Regions from separate parts of the Paenarthrobacter sp. C1 genome, predicted to be linked through region 1. Evidence: predicted binding sites of a transcription regulator. Region 1 holds the regulator's gene; the other holds the start of a gene.
What was found. The regulator LexA, encoded in region 1, represses DNA repair genes until DNA is damaged. The targets are predictions, from matches to a motif close to TCGAACANNTGTTCGA.
Positions count from the first base shown of each region.

Region 2: the regulator LexA is predicted to act here: its motif matches at 2,753-2,768, upstream of ACNAOU_RS24995 (LexA family protein).

Region 1 covers NZ_CP186052.1:1,697,768-1,706,359, reverse strand. Annotated here, with positions in the region: gene priA (bifunctional 1-(5-phosphoribosyl)-5-((5-phosphoribosylamino)methylideneamino)imidazole-4-carboxamide isomerase/phosphoribosylanthranilate isomerase PriA) at 1-492, opposite strand, end outside; gene ACNAOU_RS08100 (hypothetical protein) at 537-686, opposite strand; gene hisH (imidazole glycerol phosphate synthase subunit HisH) at 696-1,439, opposite strand; gene hisB (imidazoleglycerol-phosphate dehydratase HisB) at 1,436-2,062, opposite strand; gene ACNAOU_RS08085 (histidinol-phosphate transaminase) at 2,108-3,226, opposite strand; gene ACNAOU_RS08080 (LysM peptidoglycan-binding domain-containing protein) at 3,306-3,665, opposite strand; gene lexA (transcriptional repressor LexA) at 4,013-4,756, shown strand; gene ACNAOU_RS08070 (ATP-dependent DNA helicase) at 4,796-6,856, opposite strand; gene hflX (GTPase HflX) at 6,849-8,411, opposite strand.
Region 2 covers NZ_CP186053.1:409,328-417,919, reverse strand. Annotated here, with positions in the region: gene ACNAOU_RS25025 (Fic family protein) at 1-621, opposite strand, end outside; gene ACNAOU_RS25020 (ATP-grasp domain-containing protein) at 765-1,619, opposite strand; gene ACNAOU_RS25015 (hypothetical protein) at 1,616-1,786, opposite strand; gene ACNAOU_RS25010 (hypothetical protein) at 1,783-2,061, opposite strand; gene ACNAOU_RS25005 (hypothetical protein) at 2,100-2,315, opposite strand; gene ACNAOU_RS25000 (hypothetical protein) at 2,374-2,670, opposite strand; gene ACNAOU_RS24995 (LexA family protein) at 2,788-3,225, shown strand; gene ACNAOU_RS24990 (Y-family DNA polymerase) at 3,218-4,510, shown strand; gene ACNAOU_RS24985 (hypothetical protein) at 4,550-4,783, opposite strand; gene ACNAOU_RS24980 (hypothetical protein) at 4,780-5,088, opposite strand; gene ACNAOU_RS24975 (hypothetical protein) at 5,211-5,768, shown strand; gene ACNAOU_RS24970 (hypothetical protein) at 5,818-6,327, opposite strand; gene ACNAOU_RS24965 (hypothetical protein) at 6,317-7,030, opposite strand; gene orn (oligoribonuclease) at 7,256-7,855, opposite strand; gene ACNAOU_RS24955 (hypothetical protein) at 7,865-8,059, opposite strand; gene ACNAOU_RS24950 (hypothetical protein) at 8,052-8,339, opposite strand; gene ACNAOU_RS24945 (hypothetical protein) at 8,399-8,592, opposite strand, start outside.

The DNA.
Region 1 (8,592 bases):
CCCGGCGTCCTCGAGGCGGGCCAGAACCTCCCAAAGGTCCCCGCCTTCCTTGGTCCATCCGCGTCCGGCCAGCGTAGTACCGCGGACATCAAGCCCGACGGCGATCTTGTCACCGAAGCGTTCGATCGCCCGGCGCGTCCACTCCGGGTTTTCCAGCGCTGCTGTCCCAAGGTTTACCCGGGCAACGCCCAAACCGAGGGCCCGTTCGAGTGATTCGTCGTCCCGCAGGCCGCCCGAAAGCTCCACCTTGACGTCGAGCTGAGACACGACCTCGCTGATGAGAGCGGCGTTGTCGCCACGGCCAAAGGCGGCGTCGAGGTCAACCATATGGACCCATTCCGCACCGTCGTTCTGCCAGTTCAAGGCTGCCTCCAAGGGCGTCCCATAGCTGGTTTCAGATCCCGCCTCTCCTTGCAGGAGGCGCACCGCCTGGCCATCGACGATATCGACGGCCGGCAGGAGTTCCAGTACGGACTGGGAGGAGGTGGTCATGAGTGTCCTTGGAGTTGAGGGAGCGCCGGCTTGGGACCAGCGGTTCAGTTACCGGGAAGTGTCAGGAGGTACGCAGCCAGCAGGGACATCCCGGCCAACACGAAGAAAGAAATGGAGACCCAGCGGGGCTTCTTTTGCTGGTGGAAGGAAATCCCACCGCCCACCAGGAGGCCGGCCAGGCCCATGAGGATCACAGACCACATCTAGGCAGCACCGTTTCCGGAAGCTTCCGGTGCGGGCTTCCGAAGGCCATCCACCCAGTTACGCAGGAGGCGGGCCCCGGCGTCGCCCGACTTCTCGGGGTGGAACTGGGTGGCGCACAGCGGGCCGTTTTCCACGGCAGCGATGAAACGTGCGCCGTGCTCGGACCACGTGACCATGGGGGGCGCCATGCGGGGCTGCACGACGTCGAAGTTCCACTCCTGCACACCGTAGGAGTGAACGAAGTAGAAACGCTCCTGCTCCACACCGGCGAACAGCTTGGAACCCTCAGGTACGTCCACTGTGTTCCATCCCATGTGCGGTACCACCGGAGCAGGAAGGAGTTCGACTTTGCCGGGCCATTCGGCCATGCCTTCGGACTCGGTACCGTGCTCGACGCCGGCCTCGAAAAGAACCTGCAGGCCCACGCAGATAGCCAGCACCGGACGTCCACCGGCAACCCGGCGCCCAATCATGCGGATGGCGTCTACGGATTTGAGTTCCTTCATCACGGTCTCATAGGCGCCAACACCGGGGACAACCAGGCCGTCGGCGTTGAGGACGTCCTCAGGCTTGGCGCTGAGCACCACGTGGGCACCCGCCCGCTCGAGCGCGCGGACGGCGGACCGGACGTTGCCGGATCCGTAGTCCAGAACCGTAACGGTCGGCTTGCCCTCCGGCGACTCAGGCCTAACGGATGCCGTGGCGTCAGCCACTGCGCCGTTCTTCAGGACCTGGCTACTCACAGTGCCCCCTTGGTGGAGGGAATGCCCTCGACACGCGGATCGGACTCTACGGCGGCACGCAGTGCGCGCGCGAAAGCCTTGAACTGGGCCTCCACAATGTGGTGCGGATCCCGGCCAGCAAGAACGTTCATGTGCAGGCAAATTCCGGCGTGCAACGTGATTGCCTCGAAAACGTGGCGGGTCAACGAGCCGGTGAAGTGGCCACCGATCAGGTGGTACTCCTGTCCCGCAGGTTCACCACCGTGCACAAGGTACGGACGTCCGGAAACATCAACGACTGCATGGGCGAGGGCTTCGTCCAGAGGCACCGTGGCTTCGCCAAAACGACGAATACCAGCTTTGTCGCCCAAGGCCGTCCGGAGCACCTCACCGAACGTGATGGCGACGTCTTCCACCGTGTGGTGGGCATCGATGTGCGTGTCACCTGTGGCTTTGACCGTCATGTCAATCAGGGAGTGCTTGCACAGTGCGGTCAGCATGTGGTCGTAGAACGGTACCGAGGTGCTGATGTCCGAAATTCCGGAACCGTCCAGGTTGATCTCCACCAATACGGAAGATTCGCTGGTGGTGCGCTCCATGCGCGCAGTGCGGGCAGCGGACGGCGTGGCGCCGGTTTCGCTCATTGGGACGTCCTTATGCAGGGAGGGAGGTTGGGTCTATTGACAAGTTTAGGCGCGCTGTGACGCTGCGCGTTCCAGGAGTGCTTCCAGGGCATCAAGGAATGCGGTGGTTTCCGGTTCGGTCCCGGCGGTAACCCGCAAGTGACCCGGAATGCCGACATCACGTATGAGCACGCCTGCGTCGAGCAGCCCTTGCCAGATCTCGTGCGGGTTCTCGAGTCCACCGAAGAAGACGTAGTTCGAGTCCGACGCCGCGGGCTTGAGTCCCATGCGGAGAAGTTCGGTGACGATCCGATCGCGCTGGACCTTGATGTCCTCAACGTCGGCCATCAGGGCCTCGCGGTGAGTCAATGCTGCGAGGGCGGTGGCCTGCGTGATGGCAGACAAGTGGTACGGCAGGCGGACCAACCTGATGGCGTCCGTAACTTCAGGGGCCGCCGCCATGTAGCCGAGCCGGGCACCTGCCAGGGCAAATGCCTTGCTCATGGTGCGCGAAACGATCAGGCGCTCACGGCCGGGCAGGAGCGTCAACGCGCTCGGCGTGTTGTCGTGGGCGAACTCGTGGTAGGCCTCGTCCACGATCACGATGGCCTGGCTTGCTTCACCGGCTTCATACACGGCCTCCACCACATCCAGGCCCAGGCCCGTCCCTGTGGGGTTGTTCGGTGAGCACAGGAAAACAATGTTGGCTCCGGTTTCGCGCACCTGCGCAGCCGCCGACCGGGCATTCAGCCCGTAGTCATCGGCGCGGACTCCCCGGATGTATTCGGTATCCGTTCCGCTGGCCAGCAACGGGTACATGGAATACGTGGGCGGGAAGCCAAGGGCCTTGCGTCCCGGGCCGCCAAACGCCTGCAGGATCTGTTGCAGGACCTCGTTGGACCCGTTGGCGGCCCAGATGTTGTCTGCTGAAAGGCCGTGGCCAAGATACTCGGCGAGGGCCTCACGAAGATCGGTGAACTCGCGGTCAGGATAGCGGTTCAGTCCTGTGGCGGCTGCTGCCACGGCCTCAGTAATCGCCGCCTGAACATCGGCGGGGACGCCATGGGTGTTTTCGTTAACGTTGAGCAAAACGGGGACATCAAGCTGCGGTGCGCCGTAGGGGCTCAGTCCACGCAGGTTGGTCCGGAGGGGTAGTCGGTCAAGTCGCTCAAGCTGCTCACTCACTGGAACAGTTTAAGGGGCTGGCGGGACTGCGGAGTAACTATGACGTCGCGGCGCGTGATCCGGCTACCGGCTAACAGCCTTAGTGGGCCGGGACGAACAGCTGCTGCCCCGGAAGGATGCGCCCGCCGCGGAGGTCGTTCAACTGGATGATTTCAGCAATGACATCACGCGGGTCCCGCTCCGGAGCCGCCGCGCCGGCAATGCCCCACAGGGACTGACCCGGCTGGACTGTCACAGAGACTGCAACCGGCGGCTGCAGCTCGGCCTGGGAATCGGAAGCCTTGGCAGGGGAAGTGATGAACCCGGCAAGGCTGAGCAGAACAGCCGCCAGCAGCATGGCCGGGATGAAGAAGAACACCACTCGGCCACGGCGGGTCAGCCGCAGGCGGGCGGGGGCCTGCGTGGTGCGGAAATCAGCGAACGAAGTTATTGCGGACATGAGCTGAGCCCTTCTGAGCTATTGCCTTGCTCCGGAGCTTCCGGAGCAAGGCTGCCAATTCTTTGTGTGCTCCTCCCGACTGCGGCCGGTATTCGAACAGTTCGTTCGAATATCCAGTTTCAGCGCGAGGTTTATAGAACACATGTTCGAACCTTGCTATGACATTTTTAGCACTTATCAACGAACGGTGTCGAGACTCGCTAGAACAAATGTTTGATAAACGCCTGTGCCTGCCCTACGTTTGAGTGAAGGAACAGCACTGTTTCAGTGGAACAGGAGGGTCTGACATTTTTTCAGTCCCTGCATCCCCGGTTCGTTTCGGGGCGGAACGAAAGGCATTGGCGAACATGGCAGCGAAAGCCACAGGCGGCGGGGTACCCCTGCGGAGCCAACAGCCTCCCAAGACTCCCAAGAGCCTGACCGTGCGCCAGAAAAAGATCCTGGAAACCATCCAGCGGTCAGTCAACGACAACGGCTATCCGCCCAGCATGCGCGAAATCGGGGACACCGTTGGACTGGCCAGCCTTTCCAGCGTTACCCACCAGTTGTCCCAGCTGGAAAAACTCGGCTACCTTCGCCGGGACCCCAAGCGTCCCCGCGCAATGGAAGTGCTGATGCCCTTGACCCTGGACGGCGGCCCCATCCCGGGCGTTGAGGCACCGGCAACGCTTCGGAGCACCGGCGGCCTGGCTGTGACAGAACTCACCAGTGCAAGCGACACCGCCATGGTTCCGCTGGTTGGCCGCATCGCGGCAGGCGGACCCATCCTGGCCGACCAGACAGTTGAGGACGTGCTCCCCCTGCCCAGGCAACTGGTGGGACACGGTGAGCTCTTCATGTTGAAAGTCGCTGGCGACTCCATGATTGATGCCGCGATCTGCGACGGCGACTGGGTCGTTGTCCGCCGCCAGAACGACGCCATCAACGGCGACATCGTGGCCGCTTTGCTGGACGACGAAGCCACTGTAAAGACGTTCCGACAGCGCGATGGCCATACCTGGCTGCTGCCCCAAAACACCCAGTACGAACCCATTCTCGGCGACCAGGCAACCATCATGGGCAAGGTCGTTTCGGTACTGAGGTCCCTCTAGCTTTTTCCGACCCGTAAGGGGCCCGGAGCTGACTGTCCTCTACGCCTTCCTGGCGGATCCCAAGCGCTCCAGGACACCACGAACCACGGTGCGGTCAGTGGTCGGCCAGAACGGCGGCAGGGCGGCCCGCAGGAACCCGCCGTAACGTTCTGTCGACAGGCGTGAATCAAGGACTGCCACTACGCCCTTGTCACCGGTGGACCGGATCAGGCGCCCTGCACCCTGCGCGAGCCGGATGGCTGCGTGGGTGGCGGAAACAGCCATGAACCCGTTCCCCCCGGACTGTGCCACGGCACGGGAACGGGCGGTCATCAGGGGATCGTCAGGACGCGGGAAGGGAATCCGGTCAATAACCACCAGGCGGCATGAGCCGCCGGGTACGTCCACCCCTTGCCACAGCGACATGGTTCCGAAGAGGCAAGTATCCGGCTCGTCGGCAAATTGCTTCACCAACGCAGCCATGGTCGATTCGCCTTGACAGAGGATATCCACGTCCAGGCGCAGCCGCATGGCGTCCGCAGCTTCCTCGGCGGCCCGCCGTGAGGAGAAAAGACACAGTGCTCCCCCGCCGGATGCCCGGATGAGGTCTTCCAATTCGTCCAAGGCCTCCGGTGACGTGCCCCGACCGGGTTTCGGAAGGTGCTTCGCTACGTACAGCACCCCCTGTTTGGGGTAATCAAAAGGAGATCCGACGTCGATTCCTGTCCAGCTGGGCGCGCCGTCGCCAATCAGGCCGAGGCCTCCGGCCGCGGGTTCAAAAGCCGAGCCGATGGCCAGCGTGGCCGAGGTCAGCACCACCGTGTGTCCGGCGAACAATCCCTCGCGCAACCTGCCTGCCACGCTCAGCGGCGCGATGTTGATGAGCGCAGGCGCGGTCTCGTCAGGTTGGGAGTATCCCTGCTGGGGATCAAAAGTGCTGTTACGGGAGAACCACACTACTTCGCGGTTCTCCTTGGCAGCGAGCATCCGTTCGCACAGCTCAAGGATGAGCATCAGGCGCGAACGTGCCAGCTGCCGTCCGCCGTCCGCGGCACTGGAGGAATCAGTCTTCGAATCGGACAGGGCCGCCCGTGTGGCGTCGCGCAGCTGGTCCAGGCAATCGAGCTGTTCGTCGTTGAGTCCGCTGGGAAGGAGCCCGTTGGGTACTCCCGCAATAGCCATGTCCAGCCTATCCGCGGCCGCATTCAGGGCGTCAACGGTGATGGCTGTGTGCTTGCGGGCGCTTGATGCCGCGGCGTGCACCATGGCTACAGAGAGTTGCCCTGACACTGCCCCTGTGACCCGGTCCTGAAGCTCGTGGGCCTCGTCCACCACCACGACGTCGTACTCGGGCAGCACCGCGAGGCCTTCGAACGCGCTGACGGCCAACATGGCGTGGTTGGTGACCACGACGTCGGCTTCGGCTGCCCGGGCGCGTGCCAGCTCGCTGAAGCACTCCTCGGCAACCGGACATTTCTGGGCCCCAAGGCACTCCATGGACGTCACGGAGACCTGCCGCCAGGCACGGTCCGTGACCCCTGGCATGAGCTCGTCCCGGTCGCCGGTGGCCGTCGTTTCGGCCCACTCCCGGAGCCGGACAACCTCCTTGCCCAGCTGGGACGACGGGCCACCGACCGACGCCGCGAAGTGCGGCACGCTCGTGTCCTCGCCGAGGGAGAAAAGTTGTCCTTCGGAGGGCTCCTCACTCGGGAAGCCGCCCTCGAGCTTTTGCAGGCAGACGTAGTTTGCCCTGCCCTTCACGAGCGCGACATTGACCGGACGGTCCAGGGCAGGATTGATGGTCTCCAGCAAACGCGGAAGATCCCTGCCTACGATCTGGGTCTGCAAAGCCAAGGTGGCGGTGGACACGAGCGTCGGTTTATCGCTGTCCATGGAATGGGCGATCAACGGTATTAGGTACGCCAATGACTTACCCGTACCGGTTCCCGCCTGGACCAGCAGATGTTCCCCCGTCTCAATGGCCCGGGTTACGTGCTTGGCCATTTCGTGCTGGCCGGCACGGCTTTGGCCGCCCATTCCGGCGACAGCCCGGTCCAACAATTCCAGGGTGGTCTTCTCTCCCACCGACTCGACGGCGTCCGCCGCCACCTTCTCAACCATTACTGACGAATGACTCCAGCTCAGCTGCCAGACCTTCACGGACCATCGCCACCACGCGCGTCCCGCTTTCCTCGTGTTCCAGGCTGAGGATCTCGGAATCGGAATTGTGCAGCTTGTTGATCATGTCGCCGCGGTCGTACGGGATGAGCACTTCAAGCCGCACCCCCGGACGCGGTATGGACCGGCTGATGTCCTCCAGCAGTTCGGCGATTCCCTGTCCTGTGCGGGTGGAAACCACTGCGTGCCGGGGTTCCTTCTGCTTGAGACGCTCAACCACGAAAGGATCGGCCACATCAACCTTGTTCAGGACGATGATCTCGGGAACCTTGCGGGCGTCGACCTCGGTGAAGACAGTGCGCACTGCTGCGATCTGACCTTCGGGGTCCGGGTGGGATGCATCCACGACATGGAGGATGAGGTCCGCATCGGCCACTTCCTCGAGCGTTGAGCGGAAGGCCTCAACGAGCTGGGTCGGCAGTGAGCGCACGAATCCCACGGTGTCGGCCAGTGTGTAGCCGATGCCGTCAGGAGTCTGCGCTTTGCGGACCGTGGGATCCAGAGTGGCGAACAGTGCGTTCTCCACAAGGACACCTGCGTCGGTGAGGCGGTTCAACAACGACGACTTACCGGCGTTGGTGTACCCGGCAATCGCGACGGACGGAACAGCATTACGACGTCGGTTGGCACGTTTGGTCTCACGGGCCGGCTTCATCGCGGCGATTTCCCGGCGCAGTTTGGCCATGCGTGTGCGGATTCGGCGGCGGTCCAGTTCGATCTTGGTTTCACCGGGACCGCGCGAGCCCATGCCTGCCCCGGCCCCGCCCACCTGGCCGCCGGCCTGCCGGGACATGGAGTCACCCCAACCACGCAGGCGTGGAAGCAGGTATTCCAGCTGCGCGAGCTCCACCTGGGCCTTGCCTTCGCGGCTCTTGGCGTGCTGGGCGAAGATATCCAGGATCAGCGTGGTCCGGTCAACGACCTTGACCTTCACGATGTCCTCAAGACCGCGTCGCTGTGACGGTGCCAGTTCAGTGTCCACCACGACAGTGTCCGCGCCTGTGGCAGCGACAATGTCCTTGAGTTCCTGTGCCTTGCCGGATCCAAGGAACGTTCCCGGGTCCGGCTTGGAGCGGCGTTGGACCAGGCCATCAAGTACTTCAGAACCTGCGGTCTCGGCAAGGGCCGCCAGTTCGCGCAGCGAGTTCTCGGCGTCGGCCAGGGTACCTTCTGTCCACAGACCAGCCAGCACAACGCGTTCGAGGCGCAGCTGCCGGTATTCGACCTCTGTGACGTCTTCGAGTTCAGTCGACAACCCCGCGGTGCGGCGCAAGGCGCGACGCTCGGCCAGGTCTTCCTGGTCGCCGTCGTAGATACTGTGCTCTTGGTCCAGGGTCGAGATGGCCTGCGCCTTGCCGAACACACCACTGGTGTCGTTGTCTTCGGATGCCTGTGCGGGGGCATCCTTGGAAAGAATCCGGTCGATGACGGCCTGGATTTGTTCAGGACTCATGTCCTGGGCGTCGGAATCGGATCCGGAGTGCTTCTGGGTGGTCATGGTCTCCTTAGACTGTTCGGCAATTCCAGAATAGTGCTGTTTGTCGCTCGATGGGGCGCTCTTCGCGCTGGGCTGACGGGCTTGGGCCAAAGTGGCCTCCTGTGTGCTGAACGCCACTGGCCTGTCGGGGACGTGGCGTCGGTGATCTGACGGGTGGATCCGCAGGGAGGTCCTGGCCTGC
Region 2 (8,592 bases), on a different replicon from region 1:
GATCGGCACGTCGTCCCGGTTGCAGAACGCCATCAGGTCCTCCAGCAGGCCGGGCACGAGGTCCGCAGGGGGCGGGACGTGGATGGCTCCGCGGGGCGAGTAGTCGCTGCCTCCGATCCAGTTCTGGACGTCCCGGATCTTCCCGGCGTACCGCCCGTCCATCGGGTCGTCCTTCATCAGTGTGTGATGGGCTTTGAGCAGGGCCTCCAGGCGCACGGTGCCGTTTTTCCCGGCGTCGTCGATCATGAACTGCACGGCCTCGGCGGCGGCGACCATCGAATTCGCGTTCTCGCTGGCTTTCAGGCCGATCATGGCCTTGGCGTAGTCGTTCCGGTTCGCATCGACGTGTTCGATTTTGGAGGACGACACCGCCTCGCTCCTCAGCAGGAACCCACTGATGGCGGCCATCCGTGTACCGGCCGTGACATCCAGGGAAGCAACTGAGACGGCTGCCTTCTCCAGTGCGACGATGGTTTCCCGGCTTGGGCTGTACCAGAGGTCGGCAATGGCGGGCGGGAGTGAGACCTCAACTTCGGTGAACTCACGGTCTTCGCGGGGCGCCCTCCCGGAGGACTTCCAAGGCATGGTCTTGGAACCGTGCGGCGGCCAGGCGTCAGTCATAGTGTCCCCCGAAAGTCTAAATAAGGATGGAGTTATTTAGATTTTAGCCATCAAATCTAAATAGCGATGCGGTTATTGCTCGTTTGAGACGCGAGCAGGTGATTCCACGAGCAGCAGGAGGAGCACGACGACGACGACGACGGTCACGGCGACGGCAGCGGCCGTGCCCGACTTAGGAACAAAGCGTCCGGCGCCCAAACCCACTCAGGGTGTCCGGGGTCCTGACTGGCCAGGATGGATTCGACGACACCGGCGAGAGGGGCTGCGTGATAGATGTTGCTGCTCCACGCGGCATTGGCTTCGATAACCGACCAGTTGCCCTGGGCGTCTTCGCCGACGTCCAGGACGTACCCGGGCGGTTGATTGGTTCCCATGGCGTCCACGACCTCTTGGGCGAACGCGGCGGCCGCCGATGAATCAGGGCAGCGGTCCGGCTCGTAGGCGTCCCAGCTGATGGTGACGTCCTTGCCGTGAATGCCCGGAACGGTAGACAGGTAGAAGGACGAGGCGGCGACCTTCCCGTGAGCAATGAAGCAGCGGTACTCGCAGGCGTAAGCCATCGGCTCGGAGCCGACGTAGTGCAGGTCCTCGTAGCCCGGGATGAAGTCGAAAGTGCTGCCGATCAGGCGCAGGAAGTGGCCGCGGCCAATGTGCAGTCCCGCGGGGATGCTTGAGTGTTTGTGCTCGGCCAGCTTGTAGAACATTGGCTCGACGCCCATGTAGGGCATGTCTGCGATGCGTCCGGCCCATACCTTCCGGCTCAGGAACTCTTCGGGAATCTTGGTGATCCAGTCTGGTCCGGGGGAGAGGAAAGGGTGCTTGATGCCGGTCCTGGCCAGGCGCATAGCCCACGTCCAGGAACACCAGAGTGCCGTGCAGCCGTCCAGGGCAGGAGCGTCCAGACCGACGGTGTGTTCGACGGCGATCGTGCCGGCCTTGCGCAGGTCCTCAGCAACCCATGCGGGGCTGGTGGCGACCAGGAGCTTGTCGTAGGTCAATCGCGGTCCTCGGTGCGGGTGAGGCGTTTGCCTGCGCGGCGGGCGCGGCGCCGGAGTGTGGGCTTCTGGTTCCCGGTGTGGCAGTAGACGCAGCCGCCGTTGGCGGACTCGGGACAGTTCTTTCCCGAGTGCGGGCGGCCGCGCTGGTCCCGGTCCGTGCCGCTCATGACCAGCGGCGGGCGATGACCTGCCGGATGCCGTCACCTTCGGCAACGGAGCGCCAGGGGCCGTTGCCGGTGCAGGTCATCAGCTCGAACTCGATGCCCGGCTGGGCGGCCAGCACTCGTTCGGCGTAGCGGAGCGCTCCGTCTTCAGTGGACCAGACGGAAATGGAGCCGGTGTCTTCGGAATAGGAGGACAGCAACGCACCCCAGACCTGAGTGGTCTCGACGGTCAGCGGCAGTGCCTGGGGACGGCGGGGGCGGGTCAGGGTCGTAGTCATGGGACTCATGTGTGCGGAAGCCCCTGCTGTGCTCACCGTTACGCGGCGTTGGTCAGCGGTACCCGGGGCTTGCGGGCGGGTCGTGGTGGGATCCGCACGACGGGGGTCGGAGCTCCGACCCCCTGCTGGGCCGGACCGGACGATTCTGCCAGCGTGTTCCGTGTGGTGCGGTACAGGAGGGAGCCCAGCCAGATGAACATGGCGCTGGCAAAGAGCCAGGCGGCGTAGGCATGGAAGAGGTAGGTAAAGAACATGTCCCAGATGTGTGCGGAAAGGGTGGGTTACCTCCACGCGGCCGCGGGACGGCAACAATCAGCGCCCGGTCTTCCAGCTGCACATCAGGGCTGCGGTCCCGCTCGTGCTGTTCCCTGCGGCATCGGTGGCGCAGCTGATCCCAAATGAGGCAGGGCCGAAATGCAGATCCAGGCCGGCCGACGGCGTGGACGGCTTCGCTGCTTCTGGAGTTGGCGTAGGTGCGGCCGTCTCCTGGGCGGGCGTCACGTCCAGCGCACGGTCGAAGTCGGTCCCTGGGCTTTGGCAGCCGGTCAGCAGCAGTGCACCGCCCACGAGGATCAGTGCGGAGGCAGTGCGCGCAAGGAAATGCTTCATGTGAGGCCATGTGTACGGACGGTTCCACACCGCTTCCCGGAGCGTACAATCGAATACACGTTCACATGGGGATAAGTCTGTGGAGAACATGTCTTCGAATGTGGAAAAGGGAGGGTCATGGGCGCCGTCGTCATCGCCGTCCTCGAATACGACCTCGACCCGGTTGGGCCGGCCGGTCCGCTTATCACTGCGGCGGCCGTGCCCGCCGGGTTCCCTAGTCCCGCAGAAGGATACTTCGACGGACGGGTTGACCTAAACAAGCACCTCATCAAGGACGTCACGAGCACCTTCCTTGTCCGTGTGTCCGGGTATTCGATGGCAGGAGCCGGCATCTCGGACGGCGACGAGCTGGTCGTGGACCGGTCCCTGACGCCGGCGGACGGGAACGTCGTCGTCGCCGTCCTCGACGGGGAATTGACCGTCAAGCGGCTCCGGATCGAACACACCGGAGTCCGGTTGGTAGCCGAGAACCCTGACTACCCGGACATCATCGTGCCGGAGCTGGCCGAGCTGAGCATCTGGGGCGTCGCCACCCGCTGCCTGCACCATGTCTGACCTCGCGACCTCGGAGCGCTTTGCCCTCGTGGACGTGAATTCGATGTACGTCTCGTGTGAGCGCGCGTTCGACCCGAGCCTGGAGGGTAAACCCACTGTCGTTTTGAGCAATAATGACGGTTGCGTGGTCGCGCGCTCTAACGAAGCGAAGGCTCTCGGCATCGAAAATGGTGACCCCTGGTTCAAGCTGAAGGCGGACCCGAAGTTCGCCAGCGTCCAAGCCCTGTCCAGCAACTACGAGCTCTACGGCGATCTTTCCAGCCGCGTCATGGAGCTGCTGGGACGCTTCAGTTACGCGGTCGAAGTGTATTCGGTCGACGAGGCCTTCCTTAGGCTCCGCGGCACCCCGGAGGAGCTAGTGAAGACCGGGAGCGACATCAAAGCAGCCGTCGCCAAGCACGTCGGCCTGCCGGTCTGCGTCGGCATCGCACCCACCAAGACCCTGGCAAAATTTTCCAACCGCGTCGCCAAGCAGAACCCTGCCCTCGGCGGTGTTTGCAGCTACGACACCCTGCCTGCCGCGCACCGGGACCACATCATGTCCAGGGTTCCCGTCACCGGCATCTGGGGAATCGCCGGCCGGCTCGGCAAAAGACTTAACGGCATGGGAATCTTCACGATTGCCGACCTGAAGGCGGCGGATCCAGTAGCCATGCGGAAGCGGTTCTCGGTGCTGATGCAGCGCACCATTCTGGAACTCAACGAGATCGCCTGCATCCCCCTGGAGACCGAGGTCGCGGCGAAACAGCAACTGATCTTCTCGAGGTCCTTCTCTACTCCAGTCACATCCTCGGCCAGGATGCACGAGGTAATGGCCATCTATGCACAGAGGGCTGCCGTCCGCCTGGCCAAGGAAAACCAGCAGGCCAAGATCATGACGTGCTTCGCCGGCACCTCTCACTTCAACCCCACCGCCGCCTCGTTCCCATCGGCGACAGTCAAACTGCCAGCACCCACCGCAGACCCGGTGATTCTCACCAAGGCCGCTACAGGTGCACTGGAGGGCCGCCTGGTGGACGGGGTCCCATACGCACGGGCGGGCGTCATGCTCATGGACCTCTCACCGGCCGGCGCCGCCCCGCAGCTGCCAGCGTTTGCGACGGCCCACGAGGAGAAGCGGATTGGCGCTCTCCTTGGGGACGTCCTGGACCGTTTCGGGTCAGGATCCATCGGGCTCGGGGTTGCCGGGCTCGTCACCGAGCCTGACTGGTCGATGAAGCGCCGGGCGCTGTCGCCGCGGTACACCACCGAATGGGCAGAGCTGCCGCTCGTCAAAGCCTGTTGAGACACCAGAGGCTGCCCTGCCGGATGGCAAAGCGGCCGATCATTGCGGAGACCCTTCTTGCGAGCTCCGGTTCCAGGGTGCCCGGCTTTCCGGCTGAAGATCATCGCCGATGTCTCCCATGCCGAGGAGCGCCCAGAGTCCCGTCACGATGTACCAGCCGTGGTATTCGTGCTCCGGGTGGCTATAGAGCCAGTAGGTGGCCCAGCAAAGGGCCAGGAAGAGCAGGGACTTGAAAGCGATGCGGAGGATGAATTTGGCGACGTCCGTGTTCACACCGCCTCGAGTGCGGCGAAGAGCCGGCTGTCTTCGCGGACGTGAACGGCTGTCCGCCAAGGGTTACCGAGAGGGTCATTCCCTGCCGGGACCACGACACTGTCCGGCACGTGCTTTCCGTTCATATAGCGGGTCAGCTTGATGGCAATACGCTTGCCGTCCTCCATCAGTGTGGCCTCCTGAAAGTGCCCGGCGACCAGGCGGCCGTTGTGGTCCACTGAGCCGGTCTGGATGTAGAGGCCACTCAGCTGCGGAGCGAGGGCGACGATGTCGTCACTGGGGATGTCGCGGATCTGAACACTCATGGGCCCCATGTGTGCGGCGTCCCGGCAGCGCCTCTCCGCAGCTTCCGGGCGCGTCGCCGAAACCGTCCAACCATGGGTGCCGGTATCGTTCCTTGAGGGGGTAGCGGACTATGGAAAATGGCGTGACGGATCGTCTGTGGGACAAGGACGTTCAGGAGTTCATCGAGGCCTGCAAGCATGAAAAACTTGCCGACATCGAAGTGGGGTATTCAGGCATCGGCAGCGCATTCCTGAGCGTATCCGCCAGGTACCGGACCCGCCGCGGCCGTCTCATCCCCATTGGCTATCGGTGGGTGGAGTCAGGGAAGTGGGGCACCCATGCGGAGGTGTACCTGGGTACGGTGCCGGCACCGGCGGGACATGACGCAAAGGATTTCTTCCGCCTCGCGTGGAAGACGCGGCTTTGGTGGGAGCGCAACCACGTTGCCTATGCACTCCTGGCGGTGACAACCCTCTACTTCAAAGCGCATGCCGTCCGTGACCGGATGCAGCTCGAGCACCTGGAGAATCTGAAGAAGGACCAGGAGTTCAGCGCCGCCCTCCTGAAAGGGGGCATCGATGACGGGTTGGACGTCGACCAGCGGCGGGAAGCAATCTCGCAGGCCCGGGATGCAGCCCTGCGGACCCTGAACGACCTGGCACATCTTTACGGCGCCCACTCCGAGCCGGGCGGGGAGTAACAGCTCCTGCGGCGTGCCGCCGGGGTAAGGCTGGTGGCCGGCCGTGCGGTTAGTCCCCGGTGTGCGGGATGAGGCGGACCTTGGCTTCCCAACCGAAGTAATCCCTCAGCGGCTCGTACCGGGGCGGCAGGTAGCGGATGCTGTCGTAGTCACCGCGCAGCTCCTCGATCTCCGTCAGCGGGACGCCGGCGGCGATGCGATCGTGCACGTCCTGCGGGTAGGTCTCGGCCCCGGTCAACAGCCCTGTGAAGTACATCCGGCCGCCGCTGGACGATTCCAGGTTCACGGAGAGGAATTCGAGGCTGGCCAGCAGGCACCGGTCCCCGTCGTCTTCGACGATGCCAGGCGGGGCGTAGGAGTTGAGCTCGAAGATGCTCCGGCCGTGGCGCAGGCCGCCCTCCAGATCGGCGCCTTTGAGTGTCACGGGGGAGCGGAGGAGGTCGTCGTGTTCGTACCGGGGGACGCGTGCGTGTGGACCGGGCTCGATGTTGATGTAGGCGTCATAGAAGCCGTCACCGGTGATGGTCAAAGGGGTGAAGGTGCTCTCGTCAGTGTGCATGGTGCTGCCTTTCTGAGGTGATGCCGGGAAGGTCATCCCGGATCCCAAGCAGGTAGTCATTCCGGATGGCGTCCTGTTCGAGTCTGGCCACCCGGTCCTTCTTCGCCTGGAGGCTGGCTTCGAAATCGGCCAGGTCGGCACGGGCTTCGTCCAGGTCCTGCAGGCCCCGGCTCCGCTCGCCCGGAAGCATGTGGAGCAGGTGCCGTTCTACATTCGGTGCGAAGACGGTGTCCTCACCGGTGCGCTGCAGATGTTCGACGCGCATCCTTCGAATGGCTTCCTCGTCTGATATGCGCTGAATCGACGGGCCTTGCTCCGGGGCGAGGTTGGTTGTCCGGATGATGGCGAAGCCCTTGACCATTTCGGCGCCGGTGACCGCATTGAAGCTCAGGTCATGGCGGGTGGAAACCCAGACGGGTGTGTCCCAGCCGGTAGGGAACTGGTCCTCCCGATGGTCGCTGAACCTGTAGACGATGCCGAACGCGACCCGGCGGAGGTATTCGACATATGCCCCCGCCGTGGCGGAGTCGTCATGTTCGCGCAGCGACGGGTCGAGGGCGAGGCCGTCAGCAAAGGGACGGTGGCGGAACAGCCCGTTGAGCCGCTTGGCACTGCCGAAACCGGACACGTAGAGCTGGGCGCCGTGGGGGAACGCGTCGAGCGCTTCCACGAGACCACCGAGGGTGAGTTGCTGGGATTCCATGGAACCCATGTGTGCGGAAAGGCCGCCCCAGCTCACCGGGACGGCCTTTCTTCTTGTCGGCTGAGAGGATTTGAACCTCATCTCCGGGACCTGTTCCCGGTGCTCTGGAGCTCGCATGTCCGCGGTGCCGTGAGGGACTAGTATCCGGCCCTTTGCGCTGCTTCGCTCACACCTGGTTGAACTATCAGCCGTCGGGACGCCGCCGGCCTAAGCTGGCGGTGGGGCTTACTGGTTGCCGAGCAGGTGCAACCCGGCCCGGTAGTAGCGCAGTTCGTTGACGCCGGCGCGGATGTCGGTCAGCGCAGTGTGGTCGCTGAGCTTGGGCGGCATGGCTTTCCAGTAGTCGTAGGCCCAGCGGCGCACGAGCTCGCCCAGGCCGGAGATGTCGATGACGCGGTAGTCCATGTTGCTTCGGGTCAGCGGGAAGAACTTCTCGGTCACATCGAAGTCGAACTTCACCGAGTTGCCGCCGATGACCATGCCCCGGTACGGTCTGCCGTCGGGCAGAGTTTCCCCACGGGTCGGGAAGTACGGCGCCGCGAATGTTGCCAGGGCCTCGTCGAAGTCCTGGACGGTGACCGCTGAGGCGCGTACCTTCTCCAGCAACCCGGTCGTGGTATGCATATTCACCACGAAGTCGTCCATGTGGGACAGCTCCTCCTCGGTGGCATGGATGACCATGCCCTCGAAGACGGCAAGCTCATTCAACTGGCCGTCGGTGATGATGGCGGCGCCTTCGAGCGGGACCGTGTTCGGGTTGTCCATCTTGCCGGTGGTCTCATAGTCGACCCACAGGATGTTGTCGGCGCTGGGAGTGATCGTCATGTCGGTCCTTCAGTCGTTGTGGGGGTTGGAGGTCAGGTCGGCGCGGCCGTCCCAGTCTCGGAGGGCTTCGGTGCCGTCACGCCAGGCGGCGGCAAGTTCTGGGTCATCGTACGGGCAGTCGGAGGCGTCCACATCGCCAAAGATGTCGGCGGGGATTTCAGCGCCGGCCACCCAGGCAGTGGACAGGTCCGCGCGTTCAGGCACGGTAGCCGCTTCGTTCCAGGGCGAGGCTGATGTCCAGCAGCGGTTCCAGTCCGCAGTGGTGCTCGTGAGGGCATCCTTCCGGGGCGCTCAAGCTGGAAGCCGCGCACGTGCATTCACGGAGATCCACTGAGAGGATGCCGTCCCGAATGACCAGGTCATTCTCGGCGGGAGCCTCCGGCGCCGGGTGCTTCTTCAGCAGGGCCACCAGCTGTGACTTGGTCACGGTGCCGGAAGCGTTGATCGCTGCCTGGAGTGCCTGGTGCAGGGTCGTGGTCGTCATGGCCGTCATGTGTGCGGCGCAGCCGGTCTGGCTCCCCGACACGCGGCCGGGTGCAGGGGTCAGTCGTTCGTGGCGGTGGGGTGGCGGAGGTGGTTTGAGGCCTGGATCCAGCCGAGGTTGGTTTCATCGCTCCAGCGGAGCCAGCGCATGGCGCAGCGGGTGGCAGCTTCTTCCTCCAGTTTGTCGGCCAGGCGCAGCCGCTCGGCCTTCGCGACACCGGCAGTTTCGGCGATGCCAGCCGTCTCCAGCAGGT